One region of the Priestia sp. ABM2_011 genome, then DNA from elsewhere that is predicted to be linked to it. Evidence: riboswitches for the same ligand, from Rfam matches in the RefSeq annotation. Region 1 holds a riboswitch; each other region holds the start of a gene.
What was found. Region 1 has a riboswitch for cyclic di-AMP ahead of ACXAE4_RS07740 (dicarboxylate/amino acid:cation symporter). Riboswitches for the same ligand answer to the same signal wherever they lie in the genome.
Positions count from the first base shown of each region.

Region 1 (5,658 bases):
GGCGAATGCACATACAGGACAATCAACTAACGCATATAAAGTACAGTGTACGAAATGAAAAAAACAAGAGGAGAGATTGCTATGTATAACTACGATTGTTACGACCCATGCCATCACGGAGGCTATCACCACCTATATGATACTTGCCACTATCCAATTGGCGGTTATCATCATTGCGGAACGGGCCAGTCATTTGCATTAATTGTTGTGCTATTTATTTTATTAATCATCATTGGCTGCACTTGTTTTTGCTGATTAGGTCTCATTTGCTCGCATGTGCGAGCTTTTTATAAAAGATGGAAAAGGACAAACTTACATATAAATTGTTTAAATAATAAAAAAATTTTGCCAAATCAACATTTACCATATTATACTATAGCTAGTAACTCAATAAGCGAAGGTGAATATATGGAAAAGGAAAAAGTATTTCAACAACTATTTTCAATGTCATTTACACCAATGCTCGTAATGAATATGGATGGCGATATTCAAATTTTAAATGAAGCTTGCTGCCACCTTTTTAAAACGACGGAGGAACGGCTTCTTTCCTGTAATGTATTTGAAGAGCCAAATCGCTTTTTTATTGAAAAGCATGAAGTGGAACCGTTAAGAAAGCAAGAGGAAGAAGTTGTTTTACTTAAGAAAAAAGTAGATCAGCAGTTTCCGATGCATATCCATATTCAGCGCACGGAAGAAGATATTCCGCTCTTAGTTGTTCAGTGGAAAGAGTTTTCCTCAAGTATTGAAAAGCAAGAGGAAGTCATTCGGAAAATGAAGCAATATAAGCAGTTTGTCCAGCAGAGTCAAGATGCATTTATTGTAACGAGAGAAGGCAGAATTCAATATTTGAATCCCGCTGGTGTTAAACTTCTTGGCGGCGAGAAAAAAGAAGAGTATATCGGGCGTCCTTGGCTTCACTTTATTCACCCCGAACATTTAGAAATTGTAAAAGAACGAATGGTTCAGCTGATGAATGGAATGTCCGTGAGGCCACGTGTTGATGTGAAACTATTGACTAAAAAAGGGGTCGTCATTATTGAATCTTCGGCAACCAAAATTAAGTTTGAAGGACAGGATGCCATTCAGTATATTATTCGCGACGTAACGGATCGAAAAAAATATGATGAAATGGCAAGCAAATCTGAAAAGCTTACAATGGTGAGCAAGCTAGCGGCAGGAGTAGCACATGAAATCCGTAATCCAATGACGGCGATTAAAGGGTTTATTCAGCTGCTAAAAGCATCGAAACAGTATAATGAAGAATACAATGATATTATGCTTGAAGAATTGAATCGCGTCGAATCCATTATTCAAGAATTTTTAACGCTGGCCAAGCCTAAAATTGAAAATTCATACCATCCGAAAAGTCTCAATCAAATCATACGTCACGTGACATTACTATTAGATACACACGCCAATTATAAAAATTGTCGTATTATTAATGAGATTAGTGATGAGATTACAATCTTTTGTGAAGAAAATGCGCTTAAACAAGTTTTTATTAATTTAATTCAAAATGCGCTTGAGTCAATGAGCAAAGGTACAGTTAAAGTTACCGTTGAGAAAAGAAATGAATACGGCATGGTCATTATCGAGGATGAAGGATGTGGAATTGATGAGCAATCTTTAGCTCGGCTAGGTGAACCATTTTATTCCACCAAACAAACAGGAACTGGGCTAGGATTAATGATTAGCTACCGAATAATCGAACAGCATCAAGGGCATATTTCATTTGCGAGTAAAGTAGGAGTAGGAACAAAAGTAGAAATTGCTCTTCCGTATATTAAAGAACCAGTGAACATTTCGTAGCGCTTGCTATTCGTTCGCTGGTTTTTGTTTGGTTAAAATAAAAACGAATGTTTTTTTAATTTTTTATTTTAATGTTCGTGTATATTGTTGACTAAAGGGTTTGTTTTTGATATATTATCAAATGTCTAGAAAATAACCGAATGATAATAAAAAAAGAAAATTCGGTCAATAACTTTTATCTTTTACCCAAAGAAAAAAGATGATGGGAGAATGTACAATGAACTCAAATTATGATGTTATTGTGGTAGGGGCAGGACCCGCTGGAATTTTTACTTGCTATGAGCTAACGTTAAAATTACCGGAAGCAACTATTTTATTAATCGATAAAGGACACGATATCTATCGACGTAATTGTCCGATTCTTCAGAAAAAAATTGAAAAATGTCCGCCTGCAGTTGGCAGAAAAGAGTTTGCTGGCTGTTTGCCTGCTTGTTCTATCACAAATGGTTTCGGTGGAGCCGGCGCATATTCAGATGGGAAGTTTAATATCACCAGTGAATTTGGAGGCTGGATGACGGATTATCTGTCTGAATCACAGGTGGTAGATTTAATTAAATACGTGGATGAAATTAATTTAAAACACGGAGCAACCGATACGATTACGGATCCGTTAACTGATAAAGTTCGTGAAATTGAAAAACGCGGATACGCAGCAGGATTAAAGCTATTGCGTGCCCAAGTGCGTCATTTAGGAACAGAGCAAAATTTAGAAATTTTAAAAAGCATTTATGAATACTTAAAAGAAAAAATTGATATGCAGTATAAAACGGAAGTAGCCGATTTAATAACAGAAAAAGAAGATGGTCAGCATATCGTGCGCGGTATTGAATTGAAGAATGGTGACAGAATTACGGCTGATAAAGTCGTGGTTTCACCAGGTCGAGACGGCTCGAAGTGGATGAGCGACTTACTAAAAAAACGCCGTTTGAAAATGATTAACAATCAAGTAGACATCGGTGTTCGAGTAGAAACATCTAACGTTGTTATGGAAGAAATCAACAAGCACTTGTACGAAGGGAAATTTATTTACAATACGTCTGTAGGTACAAGAGTCAGAACGTTCTGCAGCAATCCTTCAGGGCATGTGGTAGTAGAGAATCATTCAGGGATTATGTTAGCAAATGGACACGCATACAAAGATCCGAAGCTTGGAAGTCAAAATACGAACTTTGCGCTGCTTGTTTCTCATAAATTTTCGGATCCATTTGATCAGCCGAACGAATATGCGCACGAAGTATCAAGATTAGCTAATATGCTGTCAAACGGAGGCTTAGTTGTTCAAAAGTATGGAGACATTTTAAAGGGGCGCCGTTCAACAGCGAATCGAATTAAAGAAGGCTTTTTAGAACCAACGTTAAAAGAAGCTGTCCCTGGTGATTTGGGTTTAGTGCTTCCATACAATACAATGAAAAGCTTAATTGAAATGACAGAAGCACTGGATCATGTAACGCCTGGGTTAGCATCTGAACATACGCTGTTTTACGGTGTGGAAGCGAAATTTTACTCCGCCCGTCCGAAGTTAAACGATAAGTTTGAAACTGAAATTTCCGGTTTATACGTGGGAGGAGACGGAGCTGGTATTACGCGAGGACTCGCGCAGGCAAGTGCGTGTGGTGTGTGGGTAGCGCGTGACATTGTTGAAAAATTAAAGAATCGTAAAGCAAGTTCTGAACCTGTTACTGTATAAAAAAAGAGGCCGTCACGGCCTCTTTTTTTTATGGGTTAAATAACGAGAGGGAATAAGTAAAAAGTAAAGAACTTGTACCGCTCCAACTCCGATAGTTTTATATGATAATTACCCGCTCCTTTTTTAAAAGATAGTAGGAAATCTATACTTCTATCTTGAGCAGAATTAAGTAGAATAAGGGGAATTGATAATGTCGATTTCTTCGCATCAATAAAGTCAGTGAAATTTTAGGGAGTGTATATCAAGCAGTACAAGGATAAAATCAACAGTTGGAAAGAGTTATTTTTTTTGATAAGTAAAATATTTATGGAAGCAGTAAAGTACATGGATATTAGAATAATTATACATATTAATGAATGATATTAATGGAAATAAAGTTCACTTTATAAACTATTTTTTGAATTAATTTTTTATTCATTAGATTGTAAGTCTTGTTAAATAAGTGTTTTTGGTTTATTAAAATATGATGTAAATATTTTAAAATATAACAATTCTCAACTTTTTACGATAAAATCATGCATTATTTTTGAATAAAAACTTGACAGGAATACATAAAATGAATTTTAATTAAAGTAACAATTATTATCATGCAAAAATATTAAAGAAAATTATTTGCTTAATCTCTTTTGTTTTATAAGAGAACGGAGGACCCATATTTGTGCGTAATGTACTTGGGGTGAATCTTGAATGAATCAAGTAGGGTAACTCACGTACCCGAATCCGACAGCTAACTCCGTAAGCATTCAGTGAGGGAATAACAGGTCTATGAAACCATGATATTCTCATGTTTTTTTGTATAGCTAAAAATATTCCTAAACTATTAATCTGAAAATTTTTAATATATTGTATATTTTGAGTGTTATCACCCTCAATGCATGGTAAAATAAGTATAGTAGTTAGAATCATTCTAATATAATTTATTTATGGGAGGTAAATCTATGAAGCTATCGACAAAGATCATTATCGCGCTAATTGCTGGTGCTGTTGTAGGAGTGTTGATTAATGCTTTTGCTCCAAGTGCTTTTGCTCCGCTGGACAAGTACTTGTTTACGCCGCTTGGGCAAATTTTCTTAAGCTTAATTAAAATGCTTGTTGTACCAATTGTGTTTTTCTCTATCACGTTAGGCGTAGCAGGTTTAGGAGATCCTAAAAAACTGGGAAGAATCGGGGCAAAAACAGTTTCGTACTTCCTAGTGACAACAACCGTTGCTATTGTAATTGGTTTATTATTAGCGTTTGTTATTAAACCAGGAACATTTGGATCTTTTGATACACAAAACGCTTCTTTTGAAGCTGAAAAAGCACCGCCGGTTGGAGAGACATTCTTAAATATGATTCCAGTCAATCCAATCCAAGCGATGGCTGAAGGGAATATGCTTCAACTTATCGTTTTCTCTATCTTTATCGGTTTTGGTATTACGATGCTTGGAAGTAAAACCAAAGGGCTTTATAATTTACTCGAGCAAGGCAATGAATTGATGATGTACCTTGTAAATCTAGTGATGAAGTTTGCTCCTTACGGAACATTTGGGCTTCTTGCAACAGCGGTTGGAAGTCAAGGCTGGCAGGCAATTAAAGCGATGGGGCTTTACATGATTGTAGTCGTGCTCGCACTGTTCATCCATTCGATTGTAACATATGGGGGGTCAGTCGCTCTTATGGCCAGACGTAACCCTATTGAATTTTTTAAAGGTTTTGCTCCTGCGATGACAGTTGGATTCAGTACATCAAGCAGTAGTGCAACGCTTCCGATTTCAATGAATGTGGCTCAAAAAAATCTTCGTGTCCCGGAGTCCATCAGCAGTTTTGTTCAGCCGTTAGGTGCTACCATTAACATGGATGGAACAGCAATTATGCAAGGTGTCGCGACTATTTTTATTGCGCAAGTATACGGCGTTGACCTGTCGCTGGGTGCTCTTGTGACGGTTGTATTAACAGCGGTGCTTGCTAGTATTGGTACAGCAGGCGTGCCGGGAGTTGGTCTCATTATGCTAGCGATGGTATTGAGTTCGGTTGGCCTGCCTGTAGCAGGTATCGGATTGATTATCGGGATTGATCGCTTGCTTGATATGCTTCGTACATCTGTAAATATTACGGGGGACGCTGCGTGTGCCGTTATTGTGGCTGAGTCAGAAGCAAAGCGTATCGATAAATCTGTAACG
Region 1 covers NZ_JBSWUB010000001.1:1,475,591-1,481,248, forward strand. The annotation lists gene ACXAE4_RS07725 (YjcZ family sporulation protein) at 82-255, shown strand; gene ACXAE4_RS07730 (ATP-binding protein) at 409-1,809, shown strand; gene ACXAE4_RS07735 (NAD(P)/FAD-dependent oxidoreductase) at 2,027-3,496, shown strand; cyclic di-AMP (ydaO/yuaA leader) riboswitch at 4,100-4,254, shown strand; gene ACXAE4_RS07740 (dicarboxylate/amino acid:cation symporter) at 4,435-5,658, shown strand, end outside.

Region 2 (5,658 bases), 140 kb from region 1:
CAGAAGTCAAAGAAGAAATGATGAAAGAACTTGTTTTGAATCATATCAACCGGTATATCCAGGATCAACTGCCAAGGTTTCACGTGACTTTCAGCCTTAGGTAGTTCCCTTTTATATAGATTGATTGTTTTCAAAAAACAAGCAGGTAAAAGAGCTTTCTATTAATAGAGAGCTCTTTTACATTTTTAAGTAGACAGAAATGTCGGTACCTGATAGAATGAAGTTGTAAAACTTTCATTATTCGGAAAATTTATACCCTCCAGCTTTGGAGGGTTATTTTTTATGCTTTTGGACGAATAAAAGAGGCTAGGACAGAAGTAGTTTAGTGGAAAGAAGATCCGAACGATGAATCGTTCGGATCTTTTCGTTAGTACGGTGAACGTATGTTTCAATCACTTTTCATCTTTTAAATGACTCAATAATGCAGAAGACATCTCCACGTGAGAAAGGGCGATGTGTGAAATCGTTTTGGCATAAGGTGTAATTTCGTTAATAAATTGCTCGAGTACGTGCAGGTGAGGAAGCTGAAGCTTTGTAATGAAGCAAGCCTGTCCGGCGATGCGTTCACAGAATAAAGCATAGGGATACTGAGAAATAAATCTTTTAAAACGCTCGTGCTCTCCGTTTTTCATGGTTACTTCAATAAAACACGAGACGGGCAACTGCAGCTTTTCATAATCAATATCGATTGTATATCCTTTTATAATACCAAAGCTCTCTAGCTGTCTTACTCGCTCTGCCACTGAAGGAGGAGACAGGTTAATTTGTTTTCCTAGCTCTCTTAAGGAAAGACGGCTGTTTTGCTGCAGTGCCTGCAAAATCGATAAATCAATTTCATCAATTTTCAATTGAAAACCTTCTTTCATATTAATGTTTTATTTGATTAGTAATAGCAGATAATATGTTTTATTTGTTATCTGAAATCTCCATTTTTCTTACTATAATAATTAAAAAGGAGTGAGTAAAAAATGGCAAGAGTTTTGTTAACAAACGAAGAGGGAACAAATTTTGAAAAAGCACTGAATTTAATTCCAGATGTAAAAAGGTTGTATGATGAGCTATACGACAAGCTTTGGAACAGTGATATAGTAAAAAGAGAGACTAAGGAAAAAATCAGGCTTTATCTAGCAGGTGTTAACGGCTGTGAGACGTGTATGAGCATGTCATATGTAGGCGATAAGACGCTTAATCAAAAAGTGTTAAGAGAAAAAGAGCTGGAAGAAAAAGATCGACTGCTGTTTCGATTTATAGATGTATACCGAGTGCGTCCAAGGGATTTGACGGATGCTGATATGGATCAATTAAAGAAATTTTACAGTGATACGCAGCTATTAGAGCTTTTGGCTGTTATTAATTTGTTTGATCAATTTCACAAACTGATTGTCAGTTTAGATTTATATGATTTTTGCAGTTTGCAGCGCAAGTGATGTCTTCCCTAAAAATATCTTGACAGACAAAATCCACAGGAGTAAGATAGCTTTCGTGAAGTGAAACGTATCATGAATCGAATCGATTATTCTAAAAAATAGATCATAGACATTTGAATAAAAATCGCTTAATCCATTACGGAGCGGAGGACCCATTATTTACGCACATATTGTGCTCCGGGGTGAATCCTTAAAAAGGTAGGGTTACTCTTAAAACCCGAACCCGACAGCTAACTTCGCAAGCGTTTTGAGGGGGAAGAGTGTGAAAAAACACAGGAGCCTTCCTGTGTTTTTTTGCGCTTTTTTTAAGAAAAACATGTAATTTTTTAGAAAAAGTATAAGCTAAGAGAACACACAGCAGTTGAAGAAAGGAATAAATACATTATGAAAAAACAGTTTGCTGTATTGGGATTAGGTCGTTTTGGAGGCAGTTTGGTTGAAGAGTTTGCTAATTTGGATGTGGATGTGCTCGCTATTGACCGCAATCAGGAGGTAGTAAAGAAATATAGCAACTCAGCTACATATGTCGTGCAAGCGAACGCAATTGATGAAGCTAGCTTAAAAGGGCTAGGCATTCGTAACGTTGATCATGCTCTTATTTCGTTTGGAGACGATATCGAAGCAAGCGTGCTTGCAACGATGCTTTTAAAAGATATGGGCGTTAAGCAAGTATGGGTAAAAGCGGTGAATATGTATCATCAAAAAGTGCTGGAGAAAATAGGAGCGGACAAAGTCATTCATCCTGAGCGCGATATTGCGAAGCGGATTGCTCATCACGTGGTGTCAGAAAAAATTATTGACTATATTGAACTGTCTAAAGACTATAGTATTGTTGAAATTGTCGCTTCTAAGAAACTTCATAATAAAACGCTGTTTGATTTAAATATTCGTGCAAAGTACGGCTGTAATATTATCGGTTTTCAGCGAAAAGACGGGGAAATGGTGATTTCGCCTACGGCGCATGAAACAATTGAACAAGGAGATATGCTGATTGTTATCGGACATAATCGCGATTTAAACCGTTTTGAAGAAGAAGGAGTTTAACTTATGAAAAAAAAAATTGTTAGGCTTACGCCGCCGCAGCTGCTTGTCTCCATTTTTGGCGGAGGAATTATTATTGGTGCTCTTTTATTAATGATGCCTTTTTCTACTACTGAGCCAATCCGGTGGGTAGACGCCCTTTTTACATCTACTTCCGCTATGACAGTGACCGGCTTAGCCGTCGTAGATACAGGTACGCGTTTTACCGTCATCGGTCAAACGATTATTATGCTGTTAATTCAAATAGGCGGTCTTGGCATTATGTCATTTGCCGTGCTGATTTTTATGATGCTAGGTAAAAAAATTGGATTTAAAGAGCGTATGCTCGTTCAGCAGGCATTAAATCAAACGAGCGTCGGCGGAGTTGTCCTGCTAGTTAAAAGGCTGTTTATCTTTTCATTTTTAATTGAGTTTGTTGCACTTATCTTTTTAGCGATACGCTGGGTTCCGGAATTCGGATGGTCTAAGGGGCTATTCTTTAGCTTGTTTCATTCAATTTCAGCTTTTAATAACGCAGGGTTCGGACTATTATCTGACAGCTTAGTTCAGTATGTAGGAGATCCTATTATTAACATAACGATTTCCTTTTTGTTTATTATTGGTGGGTTAGGATTTACCGTTCTTGCTGATATGTGGGTAAAAAAATCGTATAAAAAACTAACGCTGCATTCAAAAATTATGATTATCAGCACGTTTGCCATTAACATGATTGCCATGCTTTTTATTTTTTTCTTAGAGTACGGCAATTCACATACACTTGGAAGTTTGTCATTAGGAGACAAAGTGTGGGCGTCTTATTTTCAAGCGGTAACAACACGCACAGCAGGTTTTAATAGTATCGATATAGGAAGTCTACATGATTCCACCATATTTTTAATGGTTATGTTAATGTTCATAGGTGCAGGGAGTGCGTCAACAGGAGGAGGTATTAAACTAACAACGTTTGTGGTGATTGTCTTTTCTGTATGGGCATTTTTACGAAGCAGGGAAGATATTGTGCTGTTAAAGAGACGGCTTCTTCCTCTTCATGTGTTTAAGGCACTAGCCATTACGATGATTTCGATTATGTTTGTGTTTGGGGCCATTTTTCTATTAAATATCTCAGAAAACCTGCCGTTTATAAAAATTATGTTTGAAGTGGTTTCTGCGTTTGGAACAGTGGGGTTATCGATGGGAGCAACTCCTGAGCTTTCATACTTTGGACGCGTGATTATTATCTTTATCATGTTTTTAGGAAAAGTGGGGCCATTAACCCTTGCGTTTTCATTATCTAAGCAAAAGCGTGAAGCCGTTCGCTATCCAAACGAAGATATAATGCTAGGATAGAAAAATCGCCTTCGATGAGGCGATTTTTTTATATTATTTATACGTTCAAGACATATAAGAGGTTACGCACAAAACAGTTGCGATGAATAAAAAGAAGGCAAAAACAAGAACAATGGGCAATTTGGAATGTCGGCGCATTAAAGCCCCTCCTTTTTTATAGTAAAAAAATCTCTTACTATATATAACGAAAGAAACAAAAATATGATTCACTTTTTTTGGCGAAATTTGAAGGTTTTTCTCATTGGAAAAATCCGCACCCCTGTCCTAAACATTTTGCCAAGCTGTTGCATACACTAAAAGCAGATAACAGGAAGTGAGGGATGGTACGTGGGAAAACAAAATTTTGCGTTAATCGTTGTGTTATTTGTTTTACTTGTTATTGTAGGTGCGTCTGGCTTTCGCTTTTAAACGTTAACTTTATTTGCGCATAGTCCCCTTCAAAAAAGGCATACTAGGCGGAAGTAAAAACCAAAAATTTCTTCAATATTGCCGAACAATGAGTTCCTCTACTCATTCATCTAATCGGTATGTAGCCATGCGAAAGCATGGTTTTTTTGAAATAGGAGAGGATGAATGATGTTCATCCTCTCTAGAAATTAGTAGTAGCAAGAACACCCTACGATTACTAATAGGATAAATAAAACAACGATAAATGAAAAACCAAAACCGCCTTTTGCGCCCATATGTGTAACCTCCTTTAATAAAAGTCTCTATATCCTATGTACTAATTGGGTTAAGTGATTGAGAAATTTGCCTATTTTTTAATGGTAACGTTTTTTGTGAAGAATGAAGAACACTTACTTTTTTCATTTGCGCAGAAATCCTTTATGATAAAGAGGAAAAGGAGGGCAAACAGGTGGGAATACATGCACAATACGTCATGAATCAGCTAGAAGAGGGAAAGTGGAAAGAGATCAAGCGCGAAATTCAACAAGAAATGAAGAAAAAACCTCAAGCATCTGATTTGTACTGTTACTTAGCCGTTTGTTTAGCAAAGCAAATCGAAGAATCAATTATCTTTGAAAAAATGGTATTGAACTTAGAAATGGACCGGGCTCTTCATCAGGCATTAACATTAAATCCATCTTCAAGCTTGGCGCACTTCGTTCGAGGAATAAAATATCGGGAAACTCCGCTTATGTTTGGAGGGAATTACGAAAAATCGCTGTTTTATTTGCAGAAGGCGCAAGATCTTGGTTTTGAAGGGATTATGCTGCCGCTCGAACTCGCCAAAACCTATATTCAATTAAAAGAAATGGAAAAAGCGAAAGAACAAATCGCCTATGCTCGGGAAATCAATCCTACGCACGCGGACATTAAAAAAGTCGAAAACATGCTCCAAACAGGACGATGAATCTAAAGTCCTGTTTTATTTTTGATTTTCAGAAAACGTATGCTGATTTTCATAAAGGATTGCTTTTTATATAACAATAAGAATATTTATAAAAAATTTAAGAAGTGCATGTAAGTCGAACGACTTCTTAACTGCTAGATTTTCTACATTATTAGAGCGTTCAGTCTACATAGTTCCAAAAATAGTAAGAAACTATCAGCCTATGGATAAATTGTTAGAAAATATAGATAATTGTAAATGAATAGAGAGAAAAGTTAAACATGCGATTAACTAAAAAAGCAAAGGTATGATTTACTTTGCTTTTTATTTATACGCATATGTAAAAAATATCATAATAAACCAATTTATTCTTCGTGAAATCCATCGTCTCAGGCGATGTGAAATAATGTATTTGAAGGAGGAGACCCAGATGAAGGTTATGAAGATGTTGGCTATTACGTTATTTAGTTTATGTTTAGTTGTCACACCAGCTGCTGCTGAAGTTCCGGGTGTCGACCATTCAATGAAACG
Region 2 covers NZ_JBSWUB010000001.1:1,610,720-1,616,377, forward strand. The annotation lists gene ACXAE4_RS08425 (peptidyl-prolyl cis-trans isomerase) at 1-104, shown strand, start outside; gene ACXAE4_RS08430 (Lrp/AsnC family transcriptional regulator) at 393-848, opposite strand; gene ACXAE4_RS08435 (carboxymuconolactone decarboxylase family protein) at 969-1,427, shown strand; cyclic di-AMP (ydaO/yuaA leader) riboswitch at 1,543-1,687, shown strand; gene ACXAE4_RS08440 (potassium channel family protein) at 1,812-2,471, shown strand; gene ACXAE4_RS08445 (TrkH family potassium uptake protein) at 2,475-3,794, shown strand; gene ACXAE4_RS08450 (YjcZ family sporulation protein) at 4,122-4,202, shown strand; gene ACXAE4_RS08455 (YjcZ family sporulation protein) at 4,391-4,477, opposite strand; gene ACXAE4_RS08460 (tetratricopeptide repeat protein) at 4,651-5,148, shown strand; gene ggt (gamma-glutamyltransferase) at 5,558-5,658, shown strand, end outside.
Region 2: linked by a shared signal. The riboswitch ahead of ACXAE4_RS08440 (potassium channel family protein) and the one ahead of ACXAE4_RS07740 (dicarboxylate/amino acid:cation symporter) in region 1 are both predicted to bind cyclic di-AMP.

Region 3 (5,658 bases), 3.4 Mb from region 1:
TTCTCCTATATCGCTAATCGCTTGTTTGTTAATATACGCCCCAAACACCATCCCTGCTATAGGAATCATTTGAAATAGCTTTTTCCATCCCAAGTTGTCTCTATAGGTTAGAAACACTTCTCTCCAACCTTGGAGCTGCTGCAAGCTCTGCGTTCGATTGCCGCTTGCTAATTCTTCTAAAATCGCACGCTTTCCTACAATATCAGAGGATGAAAACTGCATGCATTTGACCATAAAAATGCGTTCCTCTTGCTCAGTGGGATCGTAACCATAAGAAACAGCCACTTCTTGCAGTGTCTTAAGCGTAAGTCCCAATACAAAAGGAATATCAATCGCCAGTGTGAAAATTCCACCTACTCCGGTTGTAGCTCCTTGCAGCTGCGCATTCTTTTTTCGGACTTCAATAAAATACTCCGCCAACTCATCCATTTCCTGCAGAGATAAATGCTGAACATCCTCTATTGACAGCTGCTTATTTTCTTGTAATTGGGCTGATGCTTTCTCTAGCGTGGCAGACGTATTAGCTAAATACTGGCCTCCATTATCAACATACTTAGCAATTTCATCTAATAATTTTTCTATTTTTTGATGAATGAACTTTGGCGTTACTTTATCTAAAGCTGAAAAAGGCAAGCGAGCCAGCCGCTCCCAGAAAAAAAGTCCTTTTTGGTCTTTCTCCCACTTTTCAATTTTTCGTAATTCTATTCTCAATTGTTCATGCTCTGACATATCCTCACTCTTTTCCTCGATTTATCAGCTCTGTCCTACTTGTTTATTCCGCACATATTTAATGATAAAAAACAACGCAATTAAAACAACAATTCCGATTCCAATAGGCTGCATGTATTGAGAAACAATCGGACCCACCTCTTTCCACTTAGGTCCTAACTTATATCCTAAATATACGTAAATAGCCGTTACTGGAAGCATCGCAACAAATGTGTAAATAGAAAACAGCCATACATTCATTTTTGCCATCCCGCATGGAAAAGAGATAGCCGTACGCACTCCTGGAATAAACCGTCCAAAAAAAGCGACCCCGCTGCCGTACTTATTAAAAAAGCGATCGGCAGCGTCAATTTCTTTTTCTTTCACCAAAAAATATTTTCCATATTTTAAAACTAGCGGTCGTCCACCGTAACGTCCCAGTGCGTAAAGAGTCAACGGTCCACATACACCGCCTACTGTACCTGCAAGGATAGCCAGATACAAGTTCATATCACCTTGGTACACCCAATACCCTACTAAAGGTAAAACAAGCTCTGCGGGGACAAACTCAAACGTTAATGCTAAAATTACGCCAAAATAAGAGAGCTGTTTTAGCGCTTCAATTAAAGAAAGTAAAACCGACTCTAACAAAAATTCTCCTCCTCATGTCATTAAATCTAAGACTGCAAAACTATAATTTAGCCGATTGATAGATAAAAACCAACGCGACATAGTTTTTTCCTTTCCCTCTTTACGTATGACGTACTACAAAAGTTTCAATAAAAAAAGCGCTAGTTTTATCCAGCGCTTTTATAGTTTAAAGTTAATTTGAATAATACCTACTTTACGAAGAGCATCGTATAAAATAACTAAAGCCGGTCCTAAAAACAACCCGACAAAACCTAAAAGTTTAAATCCAATGTACAAACTAACTAGTGCAGCCAAAGGTGAAATACCCATATTTGTAGAAAACACTTTTGGTTCTACTACACGTCTTACTACCGTAATCACTCCAAATAGAATAAATAAGCCGATTGCTAATGAGTCATGCCCTTGCGTAAGAGCAAAAATCCCCCATGGAACGAGCACCGAGCCCGTCCCAAGGATTGGTAAGATATCGACAATTACAATTAATAAACTAAGCAGCGCGGTATACGGAACATCTAATAGCCAAAGCCCTACATAAGCCATTACAAACGTCATGACACTTAAAATAATTTGTGCCTTAATAAAACCAACCCCCGCTTGGATAAGCTGAGTGATGACAACTTGTAGCTTATATTTCGTTTCTTCTGTTAAAAATGACTTAATTTTATTTTTAATAGCAGGCAGCTCAAGGCTGATAAATACAAGCGCTACTAAATAAATAAGAAACTCTAGTAGAAATCCAGGAACAGTAGCAGCAAAGCTAATGATGATTTCCACGGTACTTTTTAATAGAGAATCTAATGAATTTACGGTTTTTTCAAGCGTGCGCTCGATAGAAGAAATCACTTCTGTAGGAAGAGCGTTTGAATAGTATTTCCACTTGATAATAGTTGGATAAATCGCGGTTTCATAGATTTCTTTTACAAATGAAGGCGCTATCTTTGAAAGAGCTACCACTTGCGTAACGATTGTCCGAACAATAAAAAATCCAATAAGTATGAGCGAAACAACATATAAAATGAAGGTCATAAGCACTGCGTAGACTCTCTTCATTTTAAAAGATTGATGCAATTTTTGAACAATACCCTCAAGCGCTAATGCTGTTAATAAAGCAAACACAATCGGTAAACTGTAAGGGATTAACAAACATACGATTACTATCGAGGCAATGACCCATATTCGCTTTTTCCACATACTCTACTATCCCCCAACTAGCTAAGCTATCTCTATATTTATTGATAAAGAAAGGAACCAGTGACTGCTTTTATGTAAGAATAAAATTTGGATATATTTATACCTGATGTTACATATTATAGGGTCAATTTCCATAATAATAAAGGAATTATTATGAAAAAAGCTACTTATTCTAATTTTTTGAATAGAATAAGTAGCTTTTTAATTTATAAATTAGCCGGCTCTCATGACCTCTGTACCTTTTTTAGGGTCAAATTTGCCTTCAGATTTAGACATCACAATTGCTGCTAGTGTGTTTCCTACTAAGTTAACAACCGTACGTGCCATATCCATGATTCTGTCTACTCCCGCAATGAAGGCTAATCCTTCTGCCGGAACGCCGATTGTTCCAAGAGTAGCCAGTAATACAACAAATGATGTTCCTGGCACCGCAGCCATTCCTTTAGATGTAACCATCAATACCAGAATGAGCGTCAGCTGTTGAACGATCGTTAAATCAATACCATACACCTGCGCTAAGAATAACGCTGCAATCGCTTGATAGAGAACAGAACCATCTAGGTTAAATGTATAACCAATTGGTACAACGAACGATACGATAGCTTTTGGACAGCCCATCTTTTCAAGTTTTTCCATAATTCGCGGAAGAACTGTCTCAGAACTAGATGTACTGTATGCTAACAACAGTTCATCTTTCATATAGCGGAATAAGTGGAAAATGTTAATTCCTGCCCATTTCGCAATTCCTCCTAATACAACAAGTAGGAAGAAAATTAACGCTAAGTAAACTAAGATAACAAGCTTTCCTAATGAAAGAAGTGACTCTAAACCGAATTTCGAAACTGTTACACCAATTAAAGCAAATACTCCAATCGGAGCCACTTTCATTACTAGGTTTACCACGTGAAACATTGCGTGAGAAACGCCGTCAAAGAATTGAACAACAGGCTTTCCTCTTTCTCCAATTGCCGCTACTCCAAGTGCGAACAATACTGTAAAGAAGATAATTGCTAGCATGTCCCCTTCAACAATTGACTGGAAAAAGTTTGTCGGAACAATGTGTAAGAACGTTTCAGCCACTGACTTTCCTTCTTGCTGTTCGGATGTTTCAACGTATTGTGAAATATCACTCTTCTGTGCTGAATGAATGTCTACACCTTGTCCAGGATGAAAAATATTAGCAATCAATACACCGATTACAATTGCGAAAGTTGTAATAATTTCAAAATAGAGAATGGTTTTAACGCCAAGCTTTCCGACCTGTTTACCGCTACCTGCTCCTGCAACTCCAACGACTAAACTTGAGATAACAATTGGAATAACAATCATCTTAATCAATCTTAAGAACAAGTCTCCCAGCGGCTGCAGGTATGTTACTACACGCGGATCGTTAAACCAAATTACTCCTACAAGAACACCGAGGATTAAACCGGTAAAAATCTGCGTAGCCAAACCAAAACGAATTTTTTTCATAGATGTACCTCCCCAAAGATGTATGACATTTGTATATACTTTTCTGAAAAAACAAAAAAAGACTATTCTTAAGAAAGAACAGCCTTTTACTTACGCTATTTTGGGCTCTTTCTCTCAATAAAGCAAACGAGGTTAACTGTCGGATTCGGAATTGAGAGTTTCCTACCTTTTGTAAGGATTCACCCCAAGGCAGCTTTACTGCCGATAATGATTCCCCCGCTCTATACGATTAAGCTTATTATTCAATTTTTATAAAATTAAAACGATCTATACGTTGTCATACGTTTTTTACAGTCAATAAAACTAAACAGAAGTCTTACTTTTACTTAACTTTATACTGCACAAATATTAATTTACTATTTTTCGACACGTTTTGTCAATACCCATGTTTATAAAACGCTTTCAAAAGACAATAATATATATTTATGCAAAAAAGCTATTGCAATGTTGCAATAGCTTTTTCTTGCTTTTTAAGTCTTTATCAGAAGTTTAAATGGCTATAAAATACGCTTATTTATTTTATAAAAATACAAAATATAGAATAGCCGCTAAAATAATTCGATAAATGGCAAACGGAACTAATTTAATGCGGTTGATTAATTTTAAGAAAAAGCGAATCGATATAAGCGCAAAAATAAAGGCGCTGATAAAACCAGCAATAAAAAACGGTAGTGCATCTGATGTGAAATACTGCCAGTTTTTAACCAATGAAAGTCCACTTGCTCCTGCCATAATTGGCACTGCCATAATAAATGTAAAATCTGCGGCTGCCTTATGGCTCATTCCAAGAAGAACCCCTCCTGAAATCGTTGAGCCTGAACGAGAAAAACCTGGCCAAAGAGCAATACATTGAAACAGTCCTATACCTAGTGCTTGTCCATAAGACATTTGGTCCACCGTCTCTACACGCGGACGTTTAGGTCCAAACAAATCTGCTAGAATCATTAATACAGCTCCGACCACTAAGCCAATTAGCACCGTATTTAAAGAAAACAAATGTTCATCAATGTAATCATCAAACAAAAGTCCTAACACTCCTGCGGGTAACAAACCAACAATTACCTGCATTAAATTTAAGCGATTTGTCGGTCCAATTGCAGCAGCTGGTTTTTTTCCCAATCCTAATAAATTAATAAAACGATCTTTAAAAATAACAACTACTGCTAAAATCGACCCTAGCTGAATAACAATCTTAAATGTATTAGCTACTGGAGATGAAAATAATTCTTTTGAATTTAACCACAGGTCATCCACAATAATCATATGCCCAGTTGACGAAACGGGAGCAAACTCTGTTAAACCTTCTACAATCCCTAAAATGATTGCTACAATAATTTCCCACATAAAGCTATGTACCTTGCCTTTCTTTCAAATTAATAAGCTTATCGCTTCGTTTTACATGCTCAACTATTTTCCTATTTTGACACTTGCTTTTTTATCATAATTGTTAAAACTATGAAATACAATGTGTATTTGCAAAAAGATAAGAATCTTTAATAATTTGTAATAAAAAGCTTACATGCTACAACCAAAAAACACGATATCAGCTTTTATTTATTTTAAAAAGCAGTCACTATGTTCAGTATAAATTCTGGTCCCTTAGCTAAAAATGAATCATCTAGACTATTTTTCTTT
Region 3 covers NZ_JBSWUB010000001.1:4,860,571-4,866,228, forward strand. The annotation lists gene ACXAE4_RS25545 (EcsC family protein) at 1-729, opposite strand, end outside; gene ACXAE4_RS25550 (DedA family protein) at 754-1,359, opposite strand; gene ytvI (sporulation integral membrane protein YtvI) at 1,519-2,550, opposite strand; gene ACXAE4_RS25560 (cation:dicarboxylate symporter family transporter) at 2,764-4,023, opposite strand; cyclic di-AMP (ydaO/yuaA leader) riboswitch at 4,130-4,269, opposite strand; gene ACXAE4_RS25565 (undecaprenyl-diphosphate phosphatase) at 4,543-5,367, opposite strand.
Region 3: linked by a shared signal. The riboswitch ahead of ACXAE4_RS25560 (cation:dicarboxylate symporter family transporter) and the one ahead of ACXAE4_RS07740 (dicarboxylate/amino acid:cation symporter) in region 1 are both predicted to bind cyclic di-AMP.

Region 4 (5,658 bases), 800 kb from region 1:
TATTGATGTCACCAGCTGCTTCTACTGCTTTTCCTGACATAGCAATCACGTTAAACTGCGTGACTCGATCCATTCCAGCAATTCCAATGGCCGATAATAATCCTCCAATCGTCGTAGGAATAAGGCAGACGAGCAGTGAAATTAAAATAGCCGTGTCGAGTTGAAAATGTAAATAGTTTGTAAAGACAGGAAGCGTCACAACAACTAGTAAAAAAATAATCGTCAAACTTGTCAAAACCGTGTTTAGCGCAATTTCATTTGGCGTTTTTTGACGCTCTGCTCCTTCAACAAGCGAAATCATTTTATCTAAAAACGATTCACCTTGCTCACACGTAATTTTAATTGTAATTTCATCGCTGACAACTCTTGTACCTCCAGTTACAGAGTTAAAATCCCCGCCTGCTTCTTTCATAACAGGTGCCGATTCACCCGTAATAGCCGATTCATCAACAGACGCCAGTCCTTTAATAATTTCTCCATCTCCAGGAATCATTTCGCCTTGTGAAACGACGACGATATCTCCTTTTTTTAGTTGCGATGCCGAAACTTGTATCATTTGCCCGTTTTGAAGCTGATTAGCTGTAATATCGCCTTTAGATTGCTTTAATGAGTTTGCCTGTGCTTTTCCTCGACCTTCTGCTAATGCTTCTGCAAAATTAGCAAAAACAATGGTAAAAAATAACACGAGAGATACGGCAACATTAAATCCTGTGCTTACTGTACTTTCTCCGAAAAGGTCCGGAACAACGGCTAAAAAAAGCGTAATTATAAACCCGATTTCTACTACGAACATGATAGGGTTTTTTATCATCGTTCTTGGGCTGAGCTTGATAAAAGCCTGCTTTACTGATTGAATAAAAATCGATGAAGCTTGTGTATCTACAGAACCTTGAATATGACTGTTGCGATCCAATTCAATATTGTTTGCAAAATTCCGTTTATTCATTATGATCCTCCGCTTTCTTGATTACAGTGTTAAATACTCAGCAACCGGCCCAAGCACAAGCACTGGGAAAAATGTAAGTGCTCCTACAATAACGGTAGTTCCAATTAAAATGCCGCTAAATAAAGACGTATCTGTTTTAAATGTCCCAGGTGTTTGGGGAACAAGCTGTTTGGATGCTAGTGAGCTCGATACCGCCAGCATCGTAATTAGTCCGAAGTAACGTCCAATATACATAACGATTCCCGTTGAAATGTTCCAAAACGGCGTTGCATCACCGAGTCCTTCAAAGCCGGATCCATTGTTTGCTGCTGACGACGTAAATTCATACAGTGCCTGACTTAACCCGTGAAAGCCTGGATTTGATATACCTTCTATTCCTAAATGAGTGGTAAGTGCTACAGCTGTTCCTCCTAAAATTAGCAGCGGCTGCAAAATAAGCGTCACGGCGATTAGCTTCATTTCTTTTCCTTCAATTTTTTTACCTACGTATTCTGGTGTTCTTCCAACCATTAAACCTGATAAAAATACGGCGATAATGACGTACATCATGACATTCATAAATCCTGCTCCGACACCGCCGAATACGGTATTTAACATCATATTTCCAAGCGTTAACAACCCGGTAAGAGGCGTAAGAGTATCGTGCATGGTGTTGACTGCACCTGTTTCACTTGCTGTCGTCACGATGGCGTAAAGCGTCGACATGCCGACACCAAAACGGACTTCTTTCCCTTCCATATAACCGTTCGCTTCGTTCAAATGAAAAGAATCAAGTCTTGGATTGCCGCCCCACTCTGTTACGAACGCTGTGCTTAAAATAACGATAAACAGCATACTCATCGCTACAAACAAGATGCGGCCTTGCTTACGCTGTCCGATCATTTTTCCGTATGTGAAAGGAAGTGCTGTTGGCAATAAAAGCATAAGGACGATTTGTAATACATTGCTCAACGCGTTAGGATTTTCAAATGGATGAGCTGAATTGACACCAAAAAATCCCCCTCCGTTGTTTCCTAGCTCTTTAATTGAAAGAAAAGAAGCAACTGGTCCCCTTGCTATTTGCTGTGTTGCCCCTTCTATTGTATGGGCAGTCACCGTTCCGCTTAACGTTTGAGGGACACCTAAAAACATAAATAAAATGCCTGTTATAAAAGCGATAGGAAGTAAAATACGCGTAATTGACTTTACAAAATCAACAAAAAAGTTTCCCATTTCTTTCCCTGCCAGCCCACGAATAAAAGCGATTGCTACTGCAAGTGCCGTTGCTGGTGCAGCAAACATCATAAATACAATGGCGGCCATCTGCGAGAAATAGGACAAACCTGATTCGCCGCTGTAGTGCTGCAAGTTCGTATTTGTCATAAAACTAATGGCCGTGTTAAAAGCAAGTGCCGGATCCATTCCTTTGATGTGGCTTGGGTTAAACGGCAGTACCCCTTGAAACCGGAAGATAAGGTACACCACAAAAATCATAAACGTATTCGCCAAAACAAGAGTAAATGCATATTGCTTCCACGTCTGATTAAGCCCTTTAATTCCTGCTGCTTTAAACATCACCGTTTCTATCTTTCCTATCAAGCTAGTGTTTTTATCGTTTGAAAACACATTCGCTATATAAATACCTACGGGCTTTGCAATAAGCGCTACAAAAACAAGCAGCAGCGCAACTGATAGTAGAAAAATCCCCACTTTTTATTCCTCCGCTTATTAAAATTGTTCTGGATTTAACAGTACATATACTAAATAAATTAAAACGAGAACTGAAATACCTAACAAAATGAACGACACTTTCACTTCTCCTCTCTTTCATCTACTACATGAGACGACCAGCAAATAATTCCGTACATAGCAGCTGTTAATATGGCAAGCGTTGCAAGCATGATCATATCCAAGTTGCTCCCTCCTAACTGTTTCCTAACAAAAATGATAGCTTCTAAGTTTAGTGACGGTTTCTTTTCATAAAGCATCACGTCCAAAAAAGCTAACCGTGAGACGTGATGCTGATTTTTCCCACTAAAAAACCGCAGAAGAGAGTTCTCTTCCGCGGTTTAATGCACGACAAATAAGCCGTGATTCACACGAATTTTTTACTCCCAAAACGCTTACGGAGTTAGCTGTCGGATTCGGGTTATGGAAGTAACCCTACTCAGTTAAGAGATTCACCCCTAGTACATACGTACAAAATATTGGGTCCCCCGCTCATAATTGATTAAGCGTATATTTGTTATTTAATTTTTAGACTTAATAATAGTTTTTACTGCTGCGTTTAAAACTTTGATTAGCTAACGTAGACAAATAGCGGTTTGCTAGATCAAAAGATTGCTGGTCGCACATGGCCCGATATTCAATCATTTGAATCATTTGCTTAGATAAATGCATCCTGACGCTCCTTTCACCTATATTTTGAAAGGAGCGTACTATCCGCTGTTATAGAAAACGACCACGATTACACCATCCTCTCTCTTAACGCTTACGAAGTTAGCTGACGGGTTCGGGTCAAGAAAGTAACCCTACTCAATTAAGAGATTCACCCCTGATAATTGGGTCCTCCGCTCTTTCCTTCTCTTTCAGAAAAGACTCAGCGTTTCACAGTGGAACGTTTCATGAGAGTAATCTTACTCCTGTTAAAATTTACTGTCAACAACATTTTTTGAAATTTTAAAAGCTTTATTTTTCTATATTTATTCATTATTTTAAAATAATAATTTCAGAAGAAAAAAAGCGTTCTTATCGAGGAGATAAGAACGCTTTTTTTAGCTCATTTTCTCAATTTCATTTACAAGAATTGAAATAGCATCCGTTTTTGTTGCTTCACGCATTGTACGCTTCATTGTACTTGCCTGCTGCTGAAGCTCACTTACTTCACGTAAAAACAATTCTTTTGTTAACTGTTCTTCTTCTACAACCATACAGTAGCCTTTTTTCTTAAAAGATTGTGCATTTAAAATTTGATCTCCGCGACTCTGTGCTTTTGATAAAGGAATAATCATCATCGGTTTATGAAGAGCTAAAAACTCAAAAATGGCATTGGATCCACCGCGTGTAATCACATAATCAGTTGCCGCTAGAACATCAGGAAGTTGTTCGTTTACGTATTCTAACTGACGGTATCCTGACTCTTTTTCAAGGCTTGTATCAATATTGCCTTTTCCGCAAAGGTGTACAATTTGGAATTTCTTTTGCAGTTCAGGCAAAGACTCTCGAACGATTTCATTAATACGGCGTGCTCCTAAACTTCCGCCCATAATCGTTAAAATGGGGCGCTTATCATAAAAGCGTAGCCAGCTTTCCCCGTTCGCTGCGCTTCCGCTAAATAGCTCTTTTCGAATAGGTGAACCAACAACCTGCACTTTTTCTTTTGGAAAGTAGTTTGCGGCTTCATCAAAAGAAGTAAAAATTTTAGTGGCAAATTTCTGCGCAATTTTATTTGCCAGTCCCGGTGTTAAATCACTTTCATGAATGAACACGGGAATGTTTAAAGATTTAGCAGCCATTACCACAGGAACTGTGACGAAACCGCCTTTTGAAAAAACAAGAGAAGGCTTTAGTTTTTTCAGCACGCGACGTGCATCGCCAACCCCTTTTGCTACTCGAAATACATCTTTTACATTTTCCATATCTACATATCGACGCAGCTTCCCGCTTGAAATCGCATGATATGGAACGTTTAATTTTGTAATTAATTCTTTCTCAATACCATTGTGAGAACCGACATAATGGATATCCCATTTTTCACTGTCTAATTCTTTCATGATGGCAATGTTTGGCGTTACGTGCCCCGCTGTTCCGCCTCCGGTAAAAACGATAACTTGCTTACTCATTTTTTCTTCCTCTCTTTGCATCACTTAATCGATCTGTTTTGACATCAATTTTTATCTAATCTTTTTAGCATGCAATCTGACATGTAAAACGATGGTTTTATTATAGCATTTTTCTTTTTACATATGTATGATAAGGCGTATAAAAGCATGCTATACTTTTCATAAGGAGTGATGATAATGAACAAATCTGTACCTGCAGTAAAAGGTGACACAGTGGATTCCGAAACGCGCTGTACGCACTATCATACGGATAAAGATATTATCGCAATAAAATTTTATTGCTGTCATACATATTATCCATGCTATCAATGTCATAACGCACATGCGGATCACGACATTAAAAGATGGCCAACATCTATGTTTAATGAAAAAGCTATTCTTTGCGGAGTATGTAAACATGAGCTCTCAATTAATGAATATTTAACCTGTAACTCGACTTGCCCTCACTGTCGTTCTTCTTTTAATCCCGGATGCAGCCTGCATGGACACATTTATTTTGAACAAAAAAGCTGAACAAAATATCGTTCAGCTTTTAAAATAATTGCTCATCTATATTGATAATGGAAGGAAGCAGACCTGGGAACAGTTCCTCAAGTTCTTCTAAACGCAAGGAATAATAGTGCTGCGTACCTTCTATACGTAGTTTGATAATTCCAGCTTCGCGAAGTACTTTAATATGATGTGATAGCGTTGATTTTGATACATTTAATTTTTGATAATACGAACAGGTCTGCTCCTTTCTTGTCGCTAAACACTGTACAATTCGCAGCCGGTTAGGATCACTCAACGCATGTAAAATAGGCGTTAATTTAATTTCAGATTTCGGTGGTTGATAAGGTTTTCTCATGCTTAAAATATAACACAGCTTCTTTTGTGTATCAATGTTCGATA
Region 4 covers NZ_JBSWUB010000001.1:2,276,212-2,281,869, reverse strand. The annotation lists gene kdpB (potassium-transporting ATPase subunit KdpB) at 1-946, opposite strand, end outside; gene kdpA (potassium-transporting ATPase subunit KdpA) at 968-2,629, opposite strand; gene kdpF (K(+)-transporting ATPase subunit F) at 2,654-2,734, opposite strand; cyclic di-AMP (ydaO/yuaA leader) riboswitch at 3,032-3,172, opposite strand; gene ACXAE4_RS12400 (hypothetical protein) at 3,188-3,325, opposite strand; cyclic di-AMP (ydaO/yuaA leader) riboswitch at 3,398-3,540, opposite strand; gene ACXAE4_RS12395 (undecaprenyldiphospho-muramoylpentapeptide beta-N-acetylglucosaminyltransferase) at 3,700-4,767, opposite strand; gene ACXAE4_RS12390 (CHY zinc finger protein) at 4,945-5,280, shown strand; gene ACXAE4_RS12385 (ArsR/SmtB family transcription factor) at 5,300-5,614, opposite strand.
Region 4: linked by a shared signal. The riboswitch ahead of kdpF (K(+)-transporting ATPase subunit F) and the one ahead of ACXAE4_RS07740 (dicarboxylate/amino acid:cation symporter) in region 1 are both predicted to bind cyclic di-AMP.